DNA from 3 places in the Ensifer sp. CCNWLY38 genome. Region 1 is predicted to be linked to each of the others. Evidence: riboswitches for the same ligand, from Rfam matches in the RefSeq annotation. Region 1 holds a riboswitch; each other region holds the start of a gene.
The links. Region 1 has a riboswitch for cobalamin ahead of bluB (5,6-dimethylbenzimidazole synthase). Riboswitches for the same ligand answer to the same signal wherever they lie in the genome.
Positions count from the first base shown of each region.

Region 2: it holds a riboswitch for cobalamin, as region 1 does, so the genes downstream of both, V7S54_RS01520 (aromatic ring-hydroxylating oxygenase subunit alpha) here and bluB (5,6-dimethylbenzimidazole synthase) in region 1, are expected to answer to the same signal.
Region 3: it holds a riboswitch for cobalamin, as region 1 does, so the genes downstream of both, V7S54_RS10540 (CbtB domain-containing protein) here and bluB (5,6-dimethylbenzimidazole synthase) in region 1, are expected to answer to the same signal.

Region 1 covers NZ_JBBBBO010000002.1:411,234-419,195, forward strand. The annotation lists gene V7S54_RS06225 (sensor domain-containing diguanylate cyclase) at 1-387, shown strand, start outside; gene V7S54_RS06230 (LacI family DNA-binding transcriptional regulator) at 362-1,381, opposite strand; gene V7S54_RS06235 (phytanoyl-CoA dioxygenase family protein) at 1,486-2,679, shown strand; gene V7S54_RS06240 (SDR family oxidoreductase) at 2,768-3,580, shown strand; cobalamin riboswitch at 3,723-3,934, shown strand; gene bluB (5,6-dimethylbenzimidazole synthase) at 3,981-4,676, shown strand; gene V7S54_RS06250 (DUF2865 domain-containing protein) at 4,733-5,839, opposite strand; gene V7S54_RS06255 (acyl-homoserine-lactone synthase) at 5,967-6,608, opposite strand; gene V7S54_RS06260 (helix-turn-helix transcriptional regulator) at 6,751-7,488, opposite strand; gene V7S54_RS06265 (NADP-dependent malic enzyme) at 7,771-7,962, opposite strand, start outside.
Region 2 covers NZ_JBBBBO010000001.1:281,229-289,190, reverse strand. The annotation lists gene V7S54_RS01530 (L-threonylcarbamoyladenylate synthase) at 1-495, opposite strand, end outside; gene V7S54_RS01525 (DUF6656 family protein) at 575-1,174, opposite strand; cobalamin riboswitch at 1,488-1,692, shown strand; gene V7S54_RS01520 (aromatic ring-hydroxylating oxygenase subunit alpha) at 1,797-3,041, shown strand; gene V7S54_RS01515 (hybrid-cluster NAD(P)-dependent oxidoreductase) at 3,043-4,137, shown strand; partial or broken gene V7S54_RS01510 (glycoside hydrolase family 25 protein) at 4,333-5,373, opposite strand; gene V7S54_RS01505 (hypothetical protein) at 5,453-5,608, shown strand; gene V7S54_RS01500 (BA14K family protein) at 5,781-6,233, shown strand; gene V7S54_RS01495 (transporter) at 6,293-7,282, opposite strand; gene V7S54_RS01490 (acyl-CoA dehydrogenase) at 7,470-7,962, shown strand, end outside.
Region 3 covers NZ_JBBBBO010000004.1:183,885-191,846, reverse strand. The annotation lists gene V7S54_RS10545 (TetR/AcrR family transcriptional regulator) at 1-595, shown strand, start outside; cobalamin riboswitch at 594-856, shown strand; gene V7S54_RS10540 (CbtB domain-containing protein) at 899-1,075, shown strand; gene V7S54_RS10535 (CbtA family protein) at 1,273-2,070, shown strand; gene V7S54_RS10530 ((2Fe-2S)-binding protein) at 2,122-2,946, opposite strand; gene V7S54_RS10525 (glucoamylase family protein) at 2,967-4,280, opposite strand; gene V7S54_RS10520 (DUF1194 domain-containing protein) at 4,439-5,233, shown strand; gene V7S54_RS10515 (GntR family transcriptional regulator) at 5,436-6,158, shown strand; gene V7S54_RS10510 (DUF982 domain-containing protein) at 6,288-6,527, shown strand; gene V7S54_RS10505 (glycoside hydrolase family 26 protein) at 6,631-7,659, opposite strand; gene V7S54_RS10500 (hypothetical protein) at 7,828-7,962, opposite strand, start outside.

The sequences.
Region 1 (7,962 bases):
CGCTTCCGCAACCGCGCTGGCCCGAAGGGTACTGTCGCACGGCTCGGCGGCGACGAGTTTGCAATCATCCTCGGCGATTGCAGCGAGACCGACGCTCGGAGCCTTGCGACTGGTCTTGTCGCCGATGCGCAGACACCGGTTGCGTTCAACGGCCAACTGCTGGTCGTCGGCGGCAGCGCCGGCATCGCCTTCGCGCCGCGCCATGGTTTGACCGCGCGTGCCTTGCTGCTGGCGGCAGATGAGGCGCTCTATCTTGCCAAGCGACGTGGCCGTAACCGCGTCGAGACCGCTGACGATACGGTGTTACCAGGTACCTCAAGCGAGCAGCCGCCCGACCGGCCAAGCGGTTCCAGCGATTTTCCTACTCCGGTACGTTATAGGGCGTGATGACCACCACGGCCGAAAGCTGAGGGCCGACTGCGGTGGACGGCGCGCGGCCGTGCAGCATGACGGTGCGGAAGGCCGTGCGCGCGTCGGTCTTCAGGTCGTGATGCAGGACGAAATGAATGCGCCGCGCGCGCAGCAGCGCCAGATTGTCCTCGTCGAGATCATGGGCGATGTAGAGCGCGCAGTTGCGGTTGAGGCGATCGAAGGCTGTCAGCACCGAGCGGTTGCCGCCGCCGATCGAATAGGCGGCGTTGATGTCGGGGTTGGCGGCGAGCGCTGCGTCTGCCAGTGCGCCGGTTTCGCTATCGCGACCATGCCCCTCGCTGATCTCGACGATCCGGATTGTCTGATAGTGCTGACGCAGCACGCGGCGAAAGCCGATTTCGCGCTCTTCCTCACCGCGGAAGCGGCCGCTGGATAGCGTCACGAGGACCGTGGCCGCAGCACCCGCAAAGCGTTCGCCGATCAGATAGGCAGCCGTTTCTCCGGCCGCCCGGTTGTCTGCGCCCGCGTAGGCGGCGCGCTGGGAGTGAGGCAGGTCGGTCACCAGCGTCACGACAGGGATGCCGCCCGTCTCGAAGCGTGCGACGGCGCCAACGATCTCGGGCACATCCGGTGCCTTCAATACCAGCCCGTCGGTTCCGCGCAGGCGGATGCGGTCGAGCAGTTGCACGATGTCCTGCGGGCGCATGGTCTCGGCGAAGTGAAAACGGCAACGAAAGATCGTCGGCGCCAGCGTCATGGCTTCGCTTTCGAAGGCTCGCCGTACCGCATCGGTAAAGCGCTCTGGCGCCTCCATGACGATATCGATAGCGAATTTGCGGCCCTGAATGTCGAGCCCCGCCTGCTGCTTCTCCAGTTCCTCGATGGCCGCGCGAACCCTGGCGATGGTCTGGCGGCGAACGCCCGGGCGCTCGTTGAGCACGCGATCGACCGTCGCGGTGCTGAGGCCGGCCTGAAAGGCAATGTCCTTGACCAGAAACGGATGGGCCATCGCCGTTGCTCTCCTGATGGATTTTTGATGGATTCTTGCTCTATATCATGTTTTGCCGCCGCCTATAGTCGTGCCCATCAAGATGTTCCGGAGGAGGAAACGCGATGAAGACCGACAACAGTGCGAGGCAGCGGATCGAGCGCGTCTGGCTGACCGAAGAGGCCTGCGATATCGAGGCGTTCCGGGCGGAGGTCGAGCGCCGGACCAACCTCGCCGACTATCCCTATGCTTCAAGCTGCGACCAGAACGTGTTGATCTACAACAGCGCCGATCTGATTGCCGCCTGCGGCAATGCCGAGGCGCGGCGGGCGGCGCTTGCCGAAATCTGTGAGGCGCTGGCGACCGGCCCGGGTGTGGCGGTCTTCAAGCGCGCCTTTGCCGACACCGCCGCGGTGGATGTCGCGAGCACCGTCTTCGACGAGATCATCGAGGAACAGCACCGCAGCAACAGCGGCGGCGGCGACCACTTCGCCAAGCCTGGCGCCAACGATCGCATCTGGAACTCGCTGGAAAAGCACTGCCTGAAGGCGCCGGAAAATTTTGCGGCCTATTATGGCAATGCCATCATCGCGCTTGTCAGCGAAGCTTGGCTCGGGCCGAATTACCAGATGACGGCGCAGGTGAACCGCGTCAATCCGGGCGGCGCGGCACAATCGGCCCACCGGGACTACCATCTCGGCTTCCAGACCGCTGCGGTGATCGAGCAGTACCCTGTCCATGTTCACAAGCTTTCGCCGGTGTTGACCCTGCAAGGGGCGGTCGCCCATTGCGACATGCCGCTTGAAAGCGGGCCGACCCTGTTCCTGCCCTATAGCCAGACCTATGTGCCGGGTTATCTGGCGCTCAACCGGCCGGAATTCCGGGCCTATTTCAACGAGCATCATGTCCAGCTTCCGCTCGAAAAGGGCGATGTCGTCTTCTTCAATCCGGCGCTCTTCCACGCCGCCGGCAACAACCGCTCCACCGATATCCGCCGCGTGGCGAACTTGCTGCAGGTGTCCTCGGCCTTCGGTCGGGCGATGGAAACGGTCGATCGGCTGACGATGAGCGCGACGCTCTACCCGGCCTTGAAGACATTGCTGGCGGAGGGCAAGCTGACCGAGGCGGAAGCGGCCAATGCCATCGCGTCCTGCGCCGAGGGCTATTCCTTCCCGACCAATCTCGACCGCGATCCACCGCTCGGCGGGTTGGCGCCGAAGACCCAGGCGCAGCTGATGCGCGAGGCGCTTGCCGCGGGAACAAGCGAGCAGGATTTTCAGGCCGCACTCGACGCGCAGGCGCAGCGCAAGCTGAGCTGACGGTCCGACAGCACATCCGACAGGCTCCCGGAGCGTTTTGCCCGGGGGCCGCACCTGTTTTACACGATCATCCGAGGGAGGAATTTCAATGAGCGGACAAATGGAAGGCAAGATCGCCATCGTCACCGGCGGCACGCAAGGCCTGGGCGCAACGATCGCCGGCCTATTCGCCGAACGCGGTGCGGCGGGCATCGTCATTTGTGGGCGCAATGCCGCCAAGGGACGGGCGAAGGCCGAGGAAATCGACAAGGCCAGCGGCGCGAAAGTGGTCTATGTCGAGGCCGATCTCGAAAAGGTGGACGACGCCCGCAAGGTCGTTGCCGCCTGCGATGCGCAGTTCGGCCGGGTTGATGCGCTGATCAACGCTGCGGCCATCACCGACCGCGGCACGATCCTCGACACGACACCGGAACTCTTCGACCGCATGTTCGCCATCAATGTGCGGGCGCCGTTTTTCCTGATGCAGGAGTCGGTGAAGGTGATGCGGCGTGAGCGTACCGAAGGCACGATCGTCAATATCGGTTCGATGTCGGCAATGGCCGGCCAACCCTTTATCGCGGCCTATTGCTCGTCGAAAGGGGCCCTGGAGACGCTGACCAAGAACACGGCCTATGCGCTTCTGCGCAACCGCATCCGCGTCAATGGCCTGAACATCGGCTGGATGGCTTCCGAAGGCGAGGACCGGATCCAGCGCGAGTTTCACGGTGCTGCCGCGGATTGGCTCGAAAAGGCGGCCGCCAGCCAGCCCTTCGGCAGGCTCGTCGATCCGTCGGAGGTGGCGCGCGCTTGCGCCTACCTGTCTTCCGCCGAATCCGGGCTGATGACCGGATCGATGATCTGCTTCGACCAGTCGGTCTGGGGCGGCTATGACGGTTCGCCGCATCCGGTGGCGCCGCTCTAGATCACAATGATTTTGGGTCGGGGCGACCCAAAATCATAAACGTGATCGGTCCTTAGAAGTTAGAGCGGAATGCGGGCGGAAAACTGCGCGCACTTTTTCCTCATCCCGCTCTGACGGGCGCTTGTCTTTCGCTAGTGGCTGTGCCCTTATGACGCCGTCAGGTGCCTGCGCAAGCGGGAGAATCGGGAATCCGGTGTCATTCCGGAACGTGCCCAACGCTGTGACGGGGACGGTTGCCTCAAGAAGTGCCTTGAATTGATTCAAGGTTTTGCCACTGGATCTTCAATCGATCTGGGAAGGTGAGGCGACCGGTTGAACCGAAGTCAGAAGACCGGCCTGGCGAGATAGACCGAACCCCGCGCGGACGGCGGGAGGTTTTCGCATTGTTGGGGATCAAACGATGCTGACTGAACCGAAGGGCGGCCTTGCGGCTGCCGGTGCCTTTTCGCCGGATGAGCGGGAGGCCGTCTACCGCGCCATCGAAACACGCCGCGACGTGCGCGACGAATTCCTGGCCGAACCTCTTCCCGACGATCTGGTGAAACGCCTGCTCGCCGCGGCGCACAGCGCGCCATCGGTGGGCTTCATGCAGCCCTGGAACTTCGTGCTGGTGCGGGGGGCAGAAACGCGCGAGCGCGTCTGGCAGGCCTTTCGCCGCGCCAATGATGAGGCCGCCTTGATGTTCGAGGCAGAGCAGCAGGCCAAATACCGCTCGCTGAAGCTTGAAGGCATTCGCAAGGCGCCGCTCAGCATCTGCGTCACCTGCGACCGCACGCGCGGCGGCGCCGTCGTTCTCGGGCGCACGCACAATCCGCAGATGGATGTCTATTCGACGGTTTGCGCCGTACAGAACCTGTGGCTTGCGGCCCGCGCGGAAGGGGTTGGCGTCGGCTGGGTCAGCATCTTCCACGAGACCGAGATCAAGGCGATCCTCGGCATTCCTGATCATATCGAGATCGTCGCCTGGCTCTGCCTCGGCTATGTCGATCGCCTTTACCGGCAGCCCGAGCTGGCGGTGAAAGGATGGCGGCAGCGCCTGCCGCTGGAAGAACTGGTGTTCGAGGAAGGCTGGGGGAACTGCAGCGAGAGTTCCTAAAGCCCGTCGCGCAAAAGTGCGCAGCGATCGCGACGCGCTTTAAGGCGGCGCCGGGATCAGTTCTGGACCGGTTGATAGGCCGGTCCCTTCGGGTGCTTCAGGTCGATCGAGGTTTCTTCCTGCGGCAGGAAGGTCGGGCCGACGACGCGCACCTTGCTCTTGGACGGGTCGTAGGGCCGCTCCTCGGCCGGCACCTTGGCGGTCGTGGTATCCGCCGGTTTCTTGGTTTCGATCACGACGATGGACGACTGATCGTCGCCGATCTTGGTGCCGGTCGTTTTCGATGAGGTTGCAGCAGTCTGCGGTATCTGGCAGCCGCACATGCCGGGCTTGCTGACGCCGCGGGTGCGATAGGCAAACGCATTGGGCATTTCGGTATAGGGCAGGCCGGTCACGGCCGAGACCATCTGTTCGCTTTCTTCCGTGTTGATGTCGTGGAAGTAGAGTTCTGTCTCGGCGCCAGGGCAGCGCGCCCGGCAGGCCTGTTCGTCACGCGGGAAGTCGGCCGGCGTCGCATCCGAGGAGATCGGGAAGAAGGCGCCGTCGCAGGTGCGCACGCACATGGTCCTGAGCGTTCCGCGGTAATAGCCATCCTGCGGCGCATAACCGTCTTCGCCATGCCCGAGCATCGGCCCGTAGGCGTCCTCAGGTGGCAGGTCGGCAATGATGTTGCGGTGCGTCTCGGGCTCTTCGGGCTCGACGCTCGCGAATTCTTCGCGGTCGCCGTAGCAGCCGTTGATTTCAAGCGCGGCAAGGATGCGGCGGCGGCTGTCTTCGCTGCCGCCGGCGACGATCTGCTCGCGCTCCGACTTCAGCATGCGCAGATTGTCTTCCATCTCGGCGATGAGGCTGTCGAGCTCTCCGCAGCTGTCGGGGTCGTCGCCATCGAAGACGACGACGCTGCCGCCACCGCAGCCCGCGCGGCGGCGGTCGTTTTTCGCCCGGCGCAACTCGATATTCTGCCGTGAGATGGCGCTGGCATAGTCCCGGACATCCGCAGTGGTGGCGACCATGTCGGGCAGTTGCGCAAGCCGGGTATTCAGCCGGTCGCACACGGTCGATGCCAGCGAAGGATCGGCACCGACCAGGGCCAGCGGCACAAGCACCACAGCGACGTGTTTCAAGCGCGGGAACACGGGCGAAGTCTCTTCCTGCTGCCGCATGATGCCGGCCTTCTGATATGGGCGGCTGCCAGCGGCAATTCCTGTTTCACCTCCATCATAGAGCTTGTCGGTGATCGTGCAACGACAAGCGGCGGTTTGCGTTAACGGCTCCGGCCGGCGATGGCATTCAAGCGGCGCGGGCGGTTTCGAGCGACATCGGGCGTTCGAGAACGGTGCCTTCGATGGCGGCAATGGCCTTCATGCGCTGAAGCAGGTCGTTAGTCACTTCCCAGGCGACGGCAACGGCGAAGACCGAGCCGATGCGATGGGGTTCGGCAATGCGCTCGCCCGGGCATCCCATGCGGCGGAACATGCGCTCCAGGAACACGTCGGTGACCGTGACGATGTGGCTGATGCCGGAGGCGAGACCGAGTTCGCCGACGCCGCACATCAACTCGGCGGCGGCGATCGTCACCTGATTGGAGGCGCGGTCCTGCGAAATCTCGGGCTCGATGCAGAAGCGGCTGGATTCCCAAACCGAAGCGCTGCGGATTTCCGGATTGTCGCCGAGCAGGATCGGGAACGTATCGTCCAGCATGTTGGGGCCGAGCGTCGGCAGCAGCCTCAGCGAGCCACGCAGCCGGCCGTCGGGAGCGTAGGACAGCACATAGAGCGGGTTCGCCGTGTCGTAGTTGTCGATTTCCCATGCGCCGTCCGTCTGAACGTCCCATTTCAGGAAATCGTGGAAGACCCGCTTGCGCAGCCGGAACATGTCGTCGACGGCCCGCGGGTGCTGTGCTCGGGTCTTTCCGTTCAGGATCCTGATCATCTTTTTCTCCATCCTTGTCTTGGGATGGGCGGATGCTGTCAGGCTGGCGGCGGTCGCGTAACTGTCGGTAGTGACAGTTTAAATCAGCGATATTTCCCACTAGATTTCGAGGGGTTTTGGGAGGGCCTTGGCGCGAGCTGCGTCAAACGGTGGGGATCAGTGCATGGCGGACGGCTTGGGCGACGGCTTGCGTGTTGGAGACGACATTCAGCTTGCGCCTCGCATTGGTCATGAAGAAGCGCACGGTGCGTTCGGAAATGCCGAGGATAGTGGCGATTTCCCAATAGCTCTTGCCGGCGGCGGCCCAGGTCAAAACCTCGGTTTCGCGACCGGTGAGGCGCATGTCACGCGCCGAAAGGCCGCCGGCCATTGCGCCGTGTTCCAGCATGGCCGCATGGAAGAGATTCGCGGCGAGCTGGAAATCGCGCAGATGTTGGCGCCGATAGGCCGTCCATTCGTCGGCCGGCATGTTGACGTTGATTGCCAGCAGCGCCGTCCGACCTGCGGGCGATGGCAGCGGCAAGGCAACGCCCTCGGTGGAAATGCCGATTTCCTGCGCGGCCTGGAACAAAGGCTCGCATTCCGGGAACCGATGTCGCGCCATCGTCCATTCCACCGGGCGCACGCCGCCAAGCGCGAGCTTCAGGATCGGATCGATTCGGTGAAGGCCGCGCGAACGGTAGATCTCGGCGGCATAGGCGCCGAAGGTGTGATGCAGGCGGCAGATCTTGAGCTCGTCCGCATAGGGCTCAGCTTCGAGGTACAGGAGATGGGCAATGCGGAACGTGCGGCGCATCAGCGTAAAGAAATGAGCGGGCTCGACACAGCCCCCGCCTTCCAGGATTTCCAGCATGTCGAGGACAGCCTGCTGCTCAGTCATGCCACAACACCGAATCTCGTCCGAAGCCACAGCATGGTTAGAGGTTCACCTTTTGTCCAGCGCAAACTTACCCGTTTGGTGTGTGATGCCAATTTTGCAATTTTCGATTGCCGGTTCTTGCGACCGGATCGCGCGAGCGGGCAACAGAGGATGATTCCGCTGTGATTCTCGGGCGATAGACCGTCGCGCTCAACAATTGCGCGACGTCTGGATATGGCATTGGGGGCGCCGGTCTGGCGCCTGATATCTGCGAAGATCGAAGGCGATCTCCGCGGTATCATTTCAGCCCGGATGGCTGGCTTCGACGACCGCGAGGGCCGCCATGTTGACGACGCCGCGCGATGTGACCGAAGGCGAAAGGATGTGCGCGGGAAGCGCCGAACCCAGCAGGATCGGACCGACATGCAGGCTGTCGGTCATGGTCTTGACGACGCCGAGCGTGATGTTGGCGGCATCGAGATTGGGGAAGACCAG
Region 2 (7,962 bases), on a different contig from region 1:
CAGCTTTTCACCGAGATCGGCATCGACGTGGGCCGCACTGGTCGGGCTGATCTTGCCCGAGGTGTTAGCGCTGGGCGCTGCGAGCGGCCGCCCGAAGCCAGCGATCACCCGGCGTGAGAAGCCGTCGGGCATGCGGATGCCAAGCGTATCGAGGCCGGCCGAGGCCAGCGCATGCACGCTGCTATCAGGCCGCTGCGGCAGGATCAGCGTCAGGGGGCCGGGCCAGAAGGCTTCCGCCAGGCGTCGGGAAATCGGGTCGAAGCGCACATGAGCCTCGGCCATCGCCATGTCGGAAACATGCGAGATCAGCGGATTGAAGCGCGGCCGACCCTTCATCTCGTAGATGCGGCTGATCGCATCGGGATTGGTGGCGTCGGCGGCAAGGCCATAGACAGTTTCGGTCGGAATGGCGACCGGTTCGCCTTCGGCAAGAACGGCGCAGGCGCGTTCGATCGCGCGGTCCGGTTCCTTATCCGTGTCGATGATCTCTGCCATGCCGCTTCCTTTCCGACGCTTCCTTAACGGACGCGCCGGGAAAACAGAACGATTTTCTTTGCGGGAATCGGTTGCTGCCTCAGAGACTGCGGATGATGCGGCGCAGCGCGGAGTCCCGGGCACCCAGCATCAGCACGTTCTTGAGAGCAACCTTGGGGTCGTCCGTGCGGAAGAGGAGCCCGTTGTCGCGGACGTTGCGGTTGATGACCATCTGTCCGTCTTCGGCGTTCGGCTCGATCGCGACCGCGAAATACATGCGGGAATAGCCGCTCTGGATACGGTCGAAGAAATGCGTCTCGTCACCAAGGTCGCTGAAGAAATTGGCGAAGTAGAATGACCAGGTGATGTCCTTGGAAGGCGTGACCGCCGTCCGCGCCGCCGTCACATGGCAATAGCCGAGATGCGGCTTGCCGACGAGCGTGCGGTGGAAAATCAGCTTGGGAAATTGGATCGAGGCATGAAAGCCGTTGATCCGCTTGTGCGTCGTGTCACCGGCGGTCGCGAGCTTCTTGCCGGTCCTGTCCGCGACTTCCTCGTAGCTCAGATACCGTCTTTCGCTCGGCAGCCATTGCCGGCGGTTGATCCTGCCGGTGCGCAGAAACTCGGTGTGAACTGCCGTCTTCGGCATGACCGCCGGCGGCTTCTCGGCCGCTGCGTCGTAATATCTGAACTTTGCCATGATCGTCAGCGTGCCATCTGCCTGCCGGACATCTTCGTCCGCCGGCAAGCCTAGTGGCTTATGGTTAATGAAGGATTTCCGTTCGTTCGCGGAAGATACCCCTGCACGTTCATGGGAATGTCGCAAACGGGCGAAGCCTTCCCGTGCCTGCGCCATATCGGTCGCAAAAGACGGCATATGCCCAGTTTTTGATCTATCTATATGTTTATAAAGTGAAAAATTTTCATATCCGTTTCCAGAAGACGGTTTCGATCGTGTCGTCATTCTGGAATTGAATGTCGCTATCCGGCGCCTGCCGGGGCGCCTTCCACGCTTACATATCCTTACTCAAGGTGTCGTCTTCCAAGGGGGAAGGCGGAGAATTGGGAAGCCGGTCAAATCCCGGCGCTGCCCCCGCAACGGTGGTGGAGCGAAAGCCTCGGCACAAGGCCACTGGACGGTTCCGTCCGGGAAGGCGCCGGGCTGGTCCCACAAGGACGGCTCCTGAGCCCGGAACCAGCCTTGACAGACATAACCGTAACGGGTTGCGGCGGGCAGCCGGATCGGAGCCTCAAACGCATGGGTGTGCGCCCGTGCGGGTTCCTGTCCTGCCTCTCCGAAACATGGCGCATGAGGACAGGACATGGACACCAGAAACGATATGCTTCGTAAGCTCAAGGGCCGGCGTGACGGCTACAGCCTCGATCGGGCCTTCTATATCGACCCCGACTACTACCGGCAGGACCTGGAAAACATCTGGTATCGGGATTGGCTGTTCATCGGCCACGATTGCGAAATCCCGCGGGCCGGCAACTATTTCACCGTCCAGGTCGGCGATTATCCCGTCGTCGTCACCCGCGATCGCCAGGGCACGATCCGCGCGCTCCACAACTCCTGCCGTCACCGCGGCTCCCGCGTCTGCACGCAGCACAAGGGCTCTTCGGCAAAGCTCGTCTGTCCGTATCATCAATGGACCTATGAGCTCGACGGCTCGCTGCTCTTCGCACGCCAGATGGGCGAGGACTTCGACAAGGCAGCCCACAGCCTGAAACAGATCCACTGCGAGACGGTCGGCGGCTACATCTTCATCAACCTGTCGGAGACGCCGGCGGATTTCGCCGCCTTCCGCGAGCTGGCCACGCCCTATCTCGCGCCGCACCGGCTGGGAGAGACCAAGGTCGCCTTCGAAAGCACGATCATCGAAAAGGGAAACTGGAAGCTCGTCTGGGAGAACAACCGCGAGTGCTACCACTGCGCCGCCAATCACCCCGAGCTCTGCCGGACCTATCCGGAAGCGCCGACCGCGACCGGGGTGCAGGGCGCCAAGGACGATCCGGTGATTGCCGCCCATTGGGCGAAGTGCGAGGCCGAGGGCCTGCCGAGCGAGTTCCGGATGTCGCCGACCGGCCAGTTCCGCGCCGCGCGCATGCCGCTGGTCGATGATGCCGAAAGCTACACCATGTCGGGTGCGCCCGCCGTCAAAAGGGCGCTGTCGGCCGATGTCAGGCAGAAGCAGATCGGCACGCTCCTGATGTTCCACTACCCCACGACCTGGAACCACGTGCTTTCGGATCACGCCATCACCTTCCGCGTATTGCCGCTCGGGCCGGAACTCACCCAGGTGACGACGAAGTGGCTGGTCAACAAGGACGCGGTCGAAGGTGTCGACTACACGCTCGAGGATCTGACTCATGTCTGGACCGAGACCAACGACCAGGACCGCCAGATCGTCGAAGAAAATGCCTTCGGCATCCGCTCGCCGGCCTATGAGCCCGGCCCCTATTCGCCGGAGCATGAAGGCGGCGTGATGCAGTTCGTCGAATGGTACTGCAAGTTCATGGGGCAGCGCCTGCAGGGCGATGCGGCTCCCCTTTCCAAGGTCGCCTGACATGCAGATGGCGTCCTCCTTCCATCATTTCGACGAGCTGCATGTCTGGATCGATCGGCAGCAGATGCTCGAATGCACATCGGCGGTTGTCGAAACCGCCGATGTCATGACCTTCACCTTCCGCGCGGAGAAGCCGGCCTGGTTTCGTTATCTGCCCGGGCAGTTCGTCACCCTCGAATTGCCGGTCGCAGACGAGCCTGTCATGCGTACCTACACACTCTCGTCGACGCCATCGCGACCGCTCTCGATTGCTGTCACGGTGAAGGCACAGGCCGACAGCATCGGCACGCGCTGGATGTTCGATCACCTGAAGCCCGGCATGAAGCTCAGAGCCTTCGGCCCGCTCGGCGATTTCAGCTTCGTCCGTCATCCCGGCGAAAAGTACCTGTTTATCTCCGCCGGCTCCGGCATCACGCCGATGATGTCGATGACGCGCTGGATGGCCGACTGCGTGCCGGAGACCGATGTCACCTTCATCTCCTGCGCGCGTCGGCCGGACGACCTTCTGTTTCGCTCGGAGCTCGAGGTTCTGGCGACACAGATGTCCGGGCTGAACCTCGGCTTCATCGTCGAGGGGCACGAGGCGCGTCACGGCTGGCATGGCCTGCGCGGCCGCATCGACGGTGCCAAGCTGCCGCTGCTCGCTCCCGACTTCCTGGAGCGCACGGTGTTCTGCTGCGGTCCTGAACCGTTCATGCGCGGCGTGCGCGAGATGCTGAAGGCAGCCGGCTTCGACATGGCCCGCTATCACGAGGAGAGCTTCCAGCCGGCGGCAGCGCCTGCGGCGGAAGAGATCGCCGTCCGCGCTGGCGTGGCGGGCGACAGCGAAGCCGCTGCCGCCAAGGTTGCTTTCACCATGAGCGGCAAGGAGGTGGAGGCGAAACCTGGCCAGACGATCCTGCAGACGGCGCGTGCTAATGGTGTCAGGATCGGCGCTGCCTGCGAGGGCGGTATCTGCGGCACCTGCCGGGTGATGAAGGTCGCGGGCGAGGTCGAGATGAACCACAATGGCGGTATTCTCGATGACGAGATCGACGAGGGTTACATCCTCGCCTGCTGCTCGCGGCCGCTGGGAGATGTCCAGATCGAAGCCTGAGAGCGCCGTTTGGAAGGAACGGACGGCTTTACGTCGAGCGGTGCAGCCGCGGATAGGATTCAGGCTGCTTCAGCTATCGCCCTACTGCGCATGGCAAAGGGAGACCTTGACCGCGACGCGCCTCAGGCTGTCCTCGCCTGCGGCCGGTTCGGGACATCCATGCTGTGTGGTGTCGTCGGCAGCGGTCGCCAGGCGCAAGGCGCGCTCTTGGCGGGCGAAATCGATCGAGCCGGTCACAAACATATCGACGCCGCTGCCAGCACCGCTCGTTGCTTCCGTGCGGCTGACGAGCAGCGGCTCGCTTTCAAAAGTCGCGGTTGCGCGAGCGGTCGTCCCAACCCCGGTCCCTTGGCTGGCCTCTGCGACGAGGACCAGCGGGAGCGGCTTTTCGGGCAGCAACGCGCCTTGCGCCCAGATTGCTTTCAGTGCGAGCGGCGACATCGCAGCGACATTCACGTCGATATCGTCGAGTGTCCCCGGGACGCGGTAGGGGCAACGCCGCTTGCCGCAATTGATGCCGGAGGAGAATTGCCACAACGCATAGCTTTCCCAATTGCCCATCGGGAAGACCTGGCGGATATCCGGCTTGTAGCGCGCGTACCACAGCGGCAGGCGCGACAGCAGCCGGTGCTTGGCGCGGTGCGCGGCGATATATTTGGCGGTGATGTGATTGGTATAGAGGATCGGGTAACGTCCGGTGCGGGTCTTGACGTGGCCGGCGAAGATCGCGGCATCCTCTAGCGACATGTATTTGTCTGCATCGATGCCCTCGAGATCGAGAACCATCAACTCGTCGTCGCGCGGCTCGGCGTAGTCGAGGAAATGGTTCGCCTGGTCGACGGGATTGCCGGGACGGGCGAGATGGTAGGCACCCCACAGCAGCCCGTGTGTGCGGGCAAGCATGCGCCGGGTCTGGTAGAGCTCGCGGCTGACGGCGTATTTGCGCCACATGGTCTTGCAGTGGTTGAAGGTGTCGCCGTTGTGGTCGCCGGTGCAGGAGAAGCTTTCGGGCAGGCCATCGGAGGCCTTGGCGATGAAGCCGGAGATGCGCTTGTCCGCGAGCATCGTTTCCCAGTCGATGCTGTTCATCTCATAGGCATCGACGATGATGGCGTTGGACTTGGTCTTCCAGGGCTCCAGTTCACCGGCGCGTGCGATCGCCGCCGCGAAAGCCAGACCTAGAAAGGTCGCGAGGCGCAGAACCATCCCTGTGGTGGAGATATACCGCTTTGCCATTCTCTGAGATTGCCGACAGTATCGTTAATGTATCGTAAATCCCAGCCCCCGAGGCGGACTGTGCTGGAGCGGCGCGCCAATGTATACCGACCTCCGGCTGTATATGAGCAATGCCTTGCATAATATTGGTGTGTTGCGCGATGCCTTCGAGACCGACAGGCGGATGAACGAATGCGCCGAAGCCGTCACTGCTGCCGATCTGCCGCTACTGATCCGCCGCAGCCGCGATGCCTGAAGATGGAACAAAACCGGTGACTTATGCGTTGCTGGCTGGTTTCGGATTTCCCGGCTGAGGGTCATCCCCGGTTTTGCAGCGAACCGGGTGAAATCATGCAGAGGCTGAAGTTCCCGTGGTTGCCCGATTTTTCGGCACCCTGCGGAGCGTGGATTCGGTTATGGAGGTTTTGATGAAGGCATTGCTGAAGACCGGGAAGAGCCGGTGGTTTTCTTCGATCATTGCCGTGGCAGTCCTGATGACGTCCGCGGTCCCGTCGCAGGCGTTCATGCCGGCGCCGCCGCGCGTCGAACGGCAGGACGATGCGATGAACGTTCAGTATCGCCGGCCGGGCTATGAGCGCCGCGGCAACTATTACTACTACAACGGCTATCGCGGCTATCGCTACGAGCGCCCAGGCTATCGCTACTATAACGGTTGGTGGTACCCGATGGCCGCTTTCGGCGCCGGCGTGATCATCGGCGGGGCGATCGCCCAGCCGCCACGCTACGAACGTCCCGCACCCGGCTATGGCAACCGCCATGTGCAGTGGTGCTATGACCGCTATCGGTCCTACAGGGCCTACGACAATACCTATCAGCCCTATGGCGGCCCGCGCCAGCAGTGCTATTCGCCCTATAGCTAACCTACAGCTAAGGGGTGAGCAGGGCCGGGGGCTTCCGCCGCCGGCCCTTTCTCATAGGCCTACAGAATTCCGATCCGCCTGAGGATCCACCAGGCAAAGGCCATCGAGCCTCCGATGAACAGAGCCGCATAGAGCGTTCCCGTTCCATCGGCGAAGGGGAGCGCCCCGGTGTTCATGCCGAAGAAGCCGGTCACGAGTGTCGGCGGCAGCAGGAACGCGGTCATCAGCGACAGGATGTAGAGGTGGCGATTGGTCTCCGAGGAGATCTTGCTGTCGATTTCTTCGTGCAGCAGCCGCGCCCGTTCCTGTAGCGCGAAGACGTCGCGGTCGACCGCCTCGAGCCGGTCCGAAAGTCGCTCGGCAACGTCGATGAAACCGGGCGGCACCTCGTCCTCGTCCGAGGCGGCCGCCCGCCTCAGCAAAGCCAGGATCGTGCGCAGATGTCGATGAAGCCGCACCACTGTGCGGCGGAGCGGCGCAAGCCCCGGCTGCTGGCGATGCCCGGCCGCGCCATAGACATGATCCTCGATGACGTTCAGTTCCTCGGTCAGTTCCAGAACCAGCGAGATCAATGTGCGCTGGAACTCGATCACGATCATCTCGAACAGGTCGATCGGGCGGGCACATTTCGTGCTCTTCTCCACGGCCGCCTTGACGCGGTCGATGCTGCGCAGCGGATGCAGGCGTGTGGTGATGATGATCCGGTCGCTGACGGCGAAATGCAGCCAGCCGATCGTCTTGGTTACGGCATCGAAGGTGCGCTCGAAGTCGACGAGCGTGCCGTGTACGATATCATCCGAAACCGTAATCGCGGCCTGCGTGTCGTGGCTGGTCAGCGCGGTGACCGCGAGTGGCGGAAGGTTGCCGATCCGCTCGATGAGGGCAGGCGTGCGTGCATCGGAGAGCGCCAGATGAACCCAGACCCATCCTTCGCCTGTCAGCAGGCTGTCGACCGAAGCGTCGGTGGCGATGCGCTGGCAGCGGCTTTCGCCCGGCAGGAAACGATAGGCCCAGACGATGCCGGGTATTTCGGGGGAAATCAGGTTCATCTGAACGCCTTGGCAAAAGCCTTACGCCTTGGCTTCTATGCGCCGTTGATGACAGTTTTGTTACAGGCGAAGCGGCGCGACGTCGCGGCAGAGTGCGGCAATTGACGTTGACGTTTACGTAAAAATCAATAGTGTTCGGCGCAACGAGGATGCGCCTTGCGCGACCTGGCTATCTGGGAGGATCATCATGTACAAGGCACCCGTCGACGAGATCGCGTTTACGCTGAAACACGTGGCAGGCATGGGCGACGCGCTGCAATCGGGTGCGCTCGGCGACCTCGGCGAAGATCTGGTCGATGCCATCCTGTCGGAAGCGGGCCGATTCGCGACGGAGGAGGTGGCGCCCCTCGGCGACGTCGGCGACCGGCAGGGCTCGCGTCTCGTTGAAGGCAAGGTCGAGACGCCGGATGGCTGGCGTGACCTCTATCACAATTGGATCGCTGGCGGTTGGAACGGGCTGACGGCTCCGGAAGAATTCGGCGGCCAGAACCTGCCGCACATGCTGCATGTCGCCGCCATGGAGATGTGGAACGCCGGCTCCATGGCCTTCGCGCTCGGCCCGACACTCACCATGGGCGCCGTCGAAGCGCTGGAGAAGCACGGTTCAGAGACGCTGAAAGCTACCTATCTGCCGAAGATGGTCTCCGGCGAATGGACCGGCACGATGAACCTGACGGAGC
Region 3 (7,962 bases), on a different contig from region 1:
CATCCTCGCCTGCGCGACAGCGCTCATCCAGGAAAAGGGCAGCGACGCCATGCGCATGAGCGAAGTCGCTGAAAAAGCTGGAATTTCGATCGGCTCACTCTACCAGTACTTCCCCGACAAGGCGGCGATCGTGCGCACGCTGGCCGAGCGCTACAATGCCGTGTGCAACGAGTGCATCGCTGCCGAACTTGCCAAGGTCACATCGCTCGCGGAACTACGCGACGCTTTCTGTGTGCTCTTCGACATTTATTACGACATGTTCCTCGCCGAGCCTGTGATGCGCGACATCTGGTCGGCGATGCAGGCCGACAAGGCGCTGCGCGAGATCGATCTTCTGCAAAGCCGCGCCGGCGGCAAACTGCTTGCCGATGTCTGGGCCGGGCTTGTGCCCGAAACGCCGCGCGAAACCATCGACAGCGCCGCTTTCCTGATCATGCATCTCGGCGATTGCACCATGCGGCTTGCCGTTTCGGTCGATCGCGTCGAGGGCGACCGCATCGTCGAGGCCTACAAGCAGATGATCCTTCGCGATTTTGTCGCTGATGAAGCGGCGGGCGGCGCAGGCTCAATTGACAACGCCATGACACGCTCCTAATCATCTGGGATCGATTGGTTCCCGGGACGCGAACGTGTTTCGGGAGTAAACGGGAACGTGACGGATGGACCCATGCTGGGCATTCACATCACGGCCGACCCCGCGACTGTAGAGCGACGTCGATCTGCCATTCCGGAGTGATCCGGAAGAAGCCACTGGAGGAGACCACGAGAGGGTGGTCGATCTGGGAAGGCGAGGCAGATCAAGGGCATTCCGCCCAGCGCCGTGAGCCAGGAAACCTGCCACTCGATACGGGCATAGGGCCCACACCGGGAATTTCCCGATGCCATCACGGAGGTTGTCATGGCTACGTCTACTGTTTCGAGCATTCCGCTCTCCCTCAGCGATCGTCTGACCGCTGGCGTCATCGCGCTTTTCATCGGCGCATTCCTCGTCTTCGGCGCCGGCCTTGCCAATTCGGCCGTGCTGCACGACACCGCGCACGACACCCGCCACTCCTACGGCTTCCCCTGCCACTAAGCGATGTTCCGGAACGTCACCAACGTTCCGCATCGACAAAGCGGACCTGAACGCATCCGGCCTCAGCCGGATGTCGGTGCTTGTGCACGCCGCCGCTTCGGCCGGCGCACCGGCATGGTTCGCATGACACAGCGAATGGGAAGGCTTGCAAACCACGCCGCAGCGCGTGGCTTTTGCCGTTATCGAGGGACTTCAAGATGATTGTCAGAACGCTTCTGGCCGCGATCGTGGCTGGACTGATTGCCGGTGTCTTCATGACCGGTGCCCAGGAACTAAGGGTCACGCCTTTGATCCTGCATGCGGAGGAATTCGAAGGCGAGGCTCCGGCTGCAACCGAGCAGCCCGCTGCACAGCCTGGAACGACGCAACCCGCCGCCGAGGGTCACGACCAGCATTCGTCGCTGAAGGCGGTCTCGCCGGTTGGCGCCCTGCTTGATGCACTGTCGCCGATCACGCCGGCTTATGCCCATGAGGGCGAACACGAGGAAGGCGGCATCATGTTCGGCATGAGCCGCTTCTCCGGCACGCTGATCGCCAATCTCGTCACCGGCTCCGGCTTCGGTCTGCTCTTGGCCGGCGTCAGCCTGGTGATCGGCTATCCGATCACGCTCAGGAACGGCGCGCTCTGGGGCGCCTGCGGCTGGCTTGCCGTGCACATGCTGCCGGCAATCGGCCTGCCGCCGGAACTGCCGGGTTTCCCGGCCGCCGAGCTTGGCGACCGCCAGACCTGGTGGCTGGCAGCCGTCGCCCTTTCGGCCGTCGGCCTCTATCTCGTCGTCCTGCGCGAGGAGATCGTGTCCAAGGTCGTCGGCCTCGCGCTGATCGCAGCACCGCACGTCTACGGCGCGCCGCAGCCGGTCGATATTACGAGCAACGTTCCGGCCGTTCTCGGCGCCGAGTTTGCGGTTGCCGCACTCGCCACCACGCTCGCCTTCTGGATCGTTCTTGGCGTCGTCTCCGGCTTCATCAACGAGCGTTTCGCCAGAGCGAACTGATCCGGCGGATCACGCCCTTCCATGGGCACCTGAACAAACAGACGGCGGGGTTCAAGCCCCGCCGTTTTGCATGAGATGCGCGGCCAGTCGCGCGCGGCGATCGTCCGGTTCCAGCAGGACGCAGGTATCGCAGAAGCTGCCATCCTCCGTTTGGAAGTAGAGGCAACAGCCGCAACGGATCCGATACTGGCGCGACAGTTGCGCGCCGCTTGCCAAATCGACCGCGGAGATCTCCTCGTAGCAGAGCTCTTCCGAGAACAACCGCGAGCCCCGCCGCTTGACGATCGCGAGCGCCTCGGCCATGCCGCGCGCCTCGTCACCGATCGCGCGACCGATCTCCAGGAACGCTCCGGCAAGGGAATCCGCTGCCAGCCGCCACTGCGCCCCGGAAGAAAGCCCGGTGCGTTTTTTCAGGACCGCGATCACCGGCGCCAGATGGGCGGTGAAGCCGCGCTCGAAAGCGCTGACGCCTTCGGCATGTTGTGGCCCTTCCGCCAGACTGAGGCGGAAGTGATAGCGCTTGCCGGAAACTTCCCGGTCTTGGTAACCGCGGGTCCAGTCTTCAAAGCGAATGCCGGCGATCTCGACCTGAAAACCCGCGCCAAGGTAGAGCGCGCCGAGAACCACACTCAGCTGGCGGCTGTAGAAGGCGATCAGATGTGCCGCCCGGATGCGGTCCGTCATGCCGATTGCGAAAAAGTCCTGATAGGCAAGGCTCTCCTCGATCCCGGCCCCGCCAGCAGCCCAGAAAGCGGCCGGTGCGCTGATGGCACTGTCCGCCGACCCGAGCGAGACACCGGCGTCGGGGAACTGCGCGTGCAACCGCTCGACCACCACCTGCGCCTGCGGTGGATATCCCCCGACCGTCTGCGCCATTCGCTGGTGATCTCTCGAATTCATGCCGTCTCCGTCTCCGTCGCCAGCCAGCCGCCCTCATATCCCGCGCGCTCAAGACCGCGCCGGATCGCCGGCAGGCTGCGTGTCAGCTCCCAGACGAAGCCGCTCCGCCAATTCTCGATCATCATCACGACGAGCCCCTGGTCAAGGCCGACGACACGCTCGTCGATCCAACCCGCAGGGCCCTCGCCTACAAGGCTCGGATTGAAGCCGCCCGGAAAGCGTCCCTCTCTCAGAAGCCCGGGATAGCCGGCCGCGACATGGCCGAGGGCCGATAGTGACGCATCCGGATCGAAAGGCAGACAGGCCGCCGCTGCCCAGGGCACGAGCGTGCCGTCGTCCGGACCGAAGGGTGCGCCGCGGTTGACGTAGCCCAAAAGCCGCTGCCAGCGTCCGTCCTTGAGGCGCAGCCGGCCGCGTGGCGCATGGCAGGCACTGAGCCCCCAGAGATGTTCGCCATAGCCGGCGAAGCGGCCCGAGTTTCGCCGCGCATGGTCGCGCTGCAGCGCAATGGCGCGCCGGCTGTTCTCGAAGTAGTCCGTGCCCCTCTCGCGCATCGGCCGATCGCCGAGACCGCGAAGGTCAAGCCAGGCCTGCGGGAACAGGTGGATGAACAGCGGCGCCGCATGGAGATGAGGCCCGCCATCAACCGCGATCCAGTCGTAGCCCTCCGTAAAGGCGGTGTAGTGCTCCGGCTCGATCGCATGATCGGGCGCCCCGAGCGCCAAAACATAGAGCACCAGCGCCTCGCTGTACCCCCGCCAGCGATGCTTCAGGAACCGGCCGGGCGGGCGCCAGCCCATCGTCAGTGTGTCACTCCGGTTCAACGCCCAGCGCCAGTCGACCCGCGCGTAGAGCCTTTCGGCGAGCGTGCGGATGTCGCATTCACCCGCGTCCTCGCCGGAGAAATAGGCGGAGGCGGTCAGGCATCCGGCGATCAGCAGCGCCGTATCGACGGTCGAAAGTTCGCTGCGCCAGGTGCGCTCGCCGGTCCGCATATCGAGAAAGTGATAGTAGAAACCGCGATAACCGCTCGCCCGCTGGTCGCGCGACTGCGGGCTCTCGGCCAGGAAGCGCAGCGTGGTCAAAACCCGCGCAATCGCCTCGCAGCGCGAAATCCACCCGCGCTCGACGCCGATGGGATAACAGGAAAGGCCGAAACCGGTCGCAGCAATACTCGACGGCGCGCCCGGCAACGACGTATCCGCGATCAGCCCGGTGGCCGGATCGGCGTGATCGAGGAAGTATCCGAACGCCGCCTTCTGCAGACCATCGATTTGAAATAGCTCGGTATTTTCCGTCTGTTTCAGCATCCCGCTCTTCCGGACCCTGGCCCCAGTCATAAGTCCTTCTGAGCTGACGCCGGCAAAATCACTCTTTGTTGATGGCCAGCTACACCCAAATGGTCGCCGAAATCCAATCCTGTGTTACATTCTTCTAATCTGACCGCGCGCAATGACTGGTTGAAGCGATGTTGAGCGTGTTGGCGTTGATCCTCTCATTGAGTGGTGGCCCGAGCCCATCGACCGCCGCGTCGACGGATGTCGATGTCGAACTGGTCCTGGCCGTCGATATGTCCGGCTCGATGGATCTGGACGAGGCGCGCATCCAGCGCGCTGGTTACGTAGAGGCGCTCCGGCACCGCGATTTCCTCGATGCGGTCGCAAGCGGGCAACTGGGCAAGATCGCCATCGGCTACTTCGAATGGGCCGGAACGGTTAACGAATCCTCCGTCGTTGCCTGGCAAGTGATCTCCACCGCCGCCGACGCCGATGCCTTTGCCAAGCTGATCGAGGCGAGACCGGTCGGCACCCGGCGCGGCACGTCGATCTCGAATGCGATCACCTACGGTACGATGCTGATCGATTCGAACGCCTTCAACGGCATTCGCCGGGTCATCGACGTCTCCGGCGACGGCCCGAACAACATCGGCCCGCCGGTCATTCCCGCCCGCGAGACGGCGGTCGCCCGCGGCATCACCATCAACGGGCTTGCGATCCTCATCCGCCCCTCGGTCTCGACCGGCCCGCTCGACCAGTATTACGCCGAATGCGTCATCGGCGGCCCGGGGTCCTTCGTGCTGCCGGTGCACGAGCCCGAGGATTTTTCGATCGCAATTCGCCAGAAGCTGGTGCTCGAGGTCAGCGGTCTGCCGCCGCCGCCCACCGTTCGCCTGGCCGATGCCCTTCCGGCATCCGACTGTCTGATCGGCGAGAAGCTCAGGCCCGGCTTCCTCGACCGCGTCTATCCCGAACTCGACAAATAGCCCCTCGCCGCCCCGACGGCGCCGCGCGTCATATCAGACGCGCAATGGTCGCTGCAGCACGTTGAAGCGCTGCATGTTTCCTTAAATCGGGTACGATTTAAGGAAACATGCAGTTGTCGGCGCGCAACCCATGCGCGTCAGATTGTCGTTTCCCTTCGCTTCGCCCGGCGATAAGATGAGCCGTTATTTCGCGGATCGATTCATGTCCTTGACCACAACGCCTCCACCAGCCGACATGGCCACAGACACCGCCGCCGACACTGGCAGTCAGCATATCCGCGACACGTTGCGCGATGCGATCGTCGAGCGGCGCCTTGCGCCCGGCACCAAGCTTTCCGAAAGCGATGTCGGCGAACTCTTCAACGTCAGCCGCACGCTGGTGCGCGCCGCCCTGCAGGCGCTCTCCTATGAAGGGCTCGTCAGCGTCGAGAAGAACCGCGGCGCCTTTGTCGCCCATCCCTCGATCGACGAGGCGCGCCAGATCTTCGCGACCCGCCGGCTGATCGAGCCGGGCGTCGTGCGGGCTGCGGCGCCGAATATCGGCAAGGCCGAGCTCGCCGAGCTCAGGCGCATGCTGGCGGCCGAACGGCAGCTCACCGACCAGCGCGGCCACTCGGCCCGCCGTGCCGAGATCAAGGCATCGGGCGATTTTCACCTGGCGCTCGCCGATCTCAGCCGCAATGCCATTCTTCGCCGCTTCATGGACGAACTCGTTGCCCGCTCCTCGCTGGTGATCGCGCTTTACGGCCAGTCGACCGTTTCGAGCTGCGGCCACAACGAACACGACGAAATCGTCAACGCGCTGGAACGCGGCGACATCGACGCGGCCGCCAGGCTCATGGTCCACCATATCGACCATATCGAAGCCGATCTCGACCTGCGCGTCCACAAATCGACCGACCTCAAGGCAGCACTCGAGCTTTAGGGCCCGCTCCAAGCGCTCCGGGAATCACGAAAAGTTCACGGGCCGAAAAAAGTCCGCGATCCGGCGGAACCATTCCCGCGCCACAGCGTTGGCCTCGCGCTCGAAAAAGACTGTGAACGAGGAAAGCAAATGAGCGAGAAGTTCTTCGCCACCCCCATCCCCCTCCGGTTATCCGCAAAACGGCAGACCGTCGTCAGAACGGTCTTCGAAGCCGTCGAGTTGCTGCGGCAATGGCCGGGGCGGCGCGGACGGGAATACCGCGCGGCTCTCAGGCGCTGCCTGGACGCGCTGGATGGATTGACGAGTACGGACCGGGCCAGCCGCTGCTTTGCTGCCGCTGCCCGCGAATCGGGCCTGCTTCTGGCCTGACGTGGAAGTCCGAAAGGTCCGTAGATCGGGTCTCTTACGATGCGCCGAAGGACGATCGGCGCATCGCCCCCCCCCAAGAACGCTGCCAGACCCCGCGAGCGCGCTATCGCACTTCGTGACGCATGAGTTCGGCCGCTTCCTTCGACTGACGGTCGGCAAGCGTCTTCAGCGCTTCCTTGTCGAGACGCCAGTCCGGCGAGCCGTAGCCGAGCGGCCATTTGTAGGGCTCCTTGTCGTTGAAGAAAACGACAGCGGTCAAAAGCGGGAAGGACCGGCGATAGGTCTGTTGGTCGAGGATTTCCTTGTACCAGGCGCGCCTGTAGTCGGCCGAGCCCGAGACGCCGAGTTCGGCGATCATGACCGGTTTGCCGAAGCCCGCGACGCGCTGGTACTTTTCGTTCAGCGCCTCGCCGAAGCGGCGCTCACGCCCCCAATAGTCGACGTCCATCTTCTGCAGGCCCCAGACGGGGATCCCGACGACATCGACGACATCGTCACCCGGATAATAACCGGCGAGATTGCGGTGGCCCTTCGGCGACCAGACGAACCGCGCCTCCGGCGCCAGCTCCCGGCATTTGCTGACGAAATAGCGAAACGCCTTCTTGTAGCCCTCCTTGTCGCGGCGCGCCCAGGGATAGCGACCATCGGGGTCCTCCATCTCGTGGCCCCAGCGCACATAGACCGGGCCGTCGAAAGCGGCAGCATGGGCACAAACGTCGCCAATCTCGCGATCGAAGCGGCCTTTGCCGATATCGGCAAACAGCCTTTCGCCGCCGGCGCGCCAGTCGGCCGCGTGGGTATAGGGCTCGACCGAGAGCATCAGCGCCCGCCCCTGCCGCGTCGCGATCGCGATCTTGCGCTTCAACAGCGCCCGGTCCGGCTTCTGCCAATAGACGAACACATGTTCGAGCTCGAGCGCATCGCTGTCGGCAACGGCGTCATGCGGATCGTAGACGCCGATGGTAACCGCCCTCTCCGTCGCGCCCTTTGCCTGCGGCGCGATCGCCGCAGTCGTCAGCGCCCAGTCGATGCCATCGGCCGGATCACCCGCACGCGCCGCCGGCGTTCCGGCGACGGCAAAAAGCGCCAGAGTTCCCGCGGCAAGGGCTGATCTCAAAAGTCTGGCAGACAACGAACATTCTCCGGCGGATCGTCTCGCGACGCCGCGAATGAAACTGGACACATCACGCGTGCGGCGGTCAGAAGGTCACCGCCAAAGAGGGGATCGCCCCGATCCCCAAACGATCCGAGGCGGCTTCACCGCATCGGAATTACGCAAACGCGAACAGAGACAGTCCCGTTAGAGCGAAGCTCTCAGGAAGCAGTGCGACGTGCGGCCGAAGCCGCTCGGCGAACAGATATAGGGCGCGCGGCCCAGATAGCTGGCTGCGCTCTTTTTCACGGGCTGCGGCGCGACCACATCCTCATCAGCCTC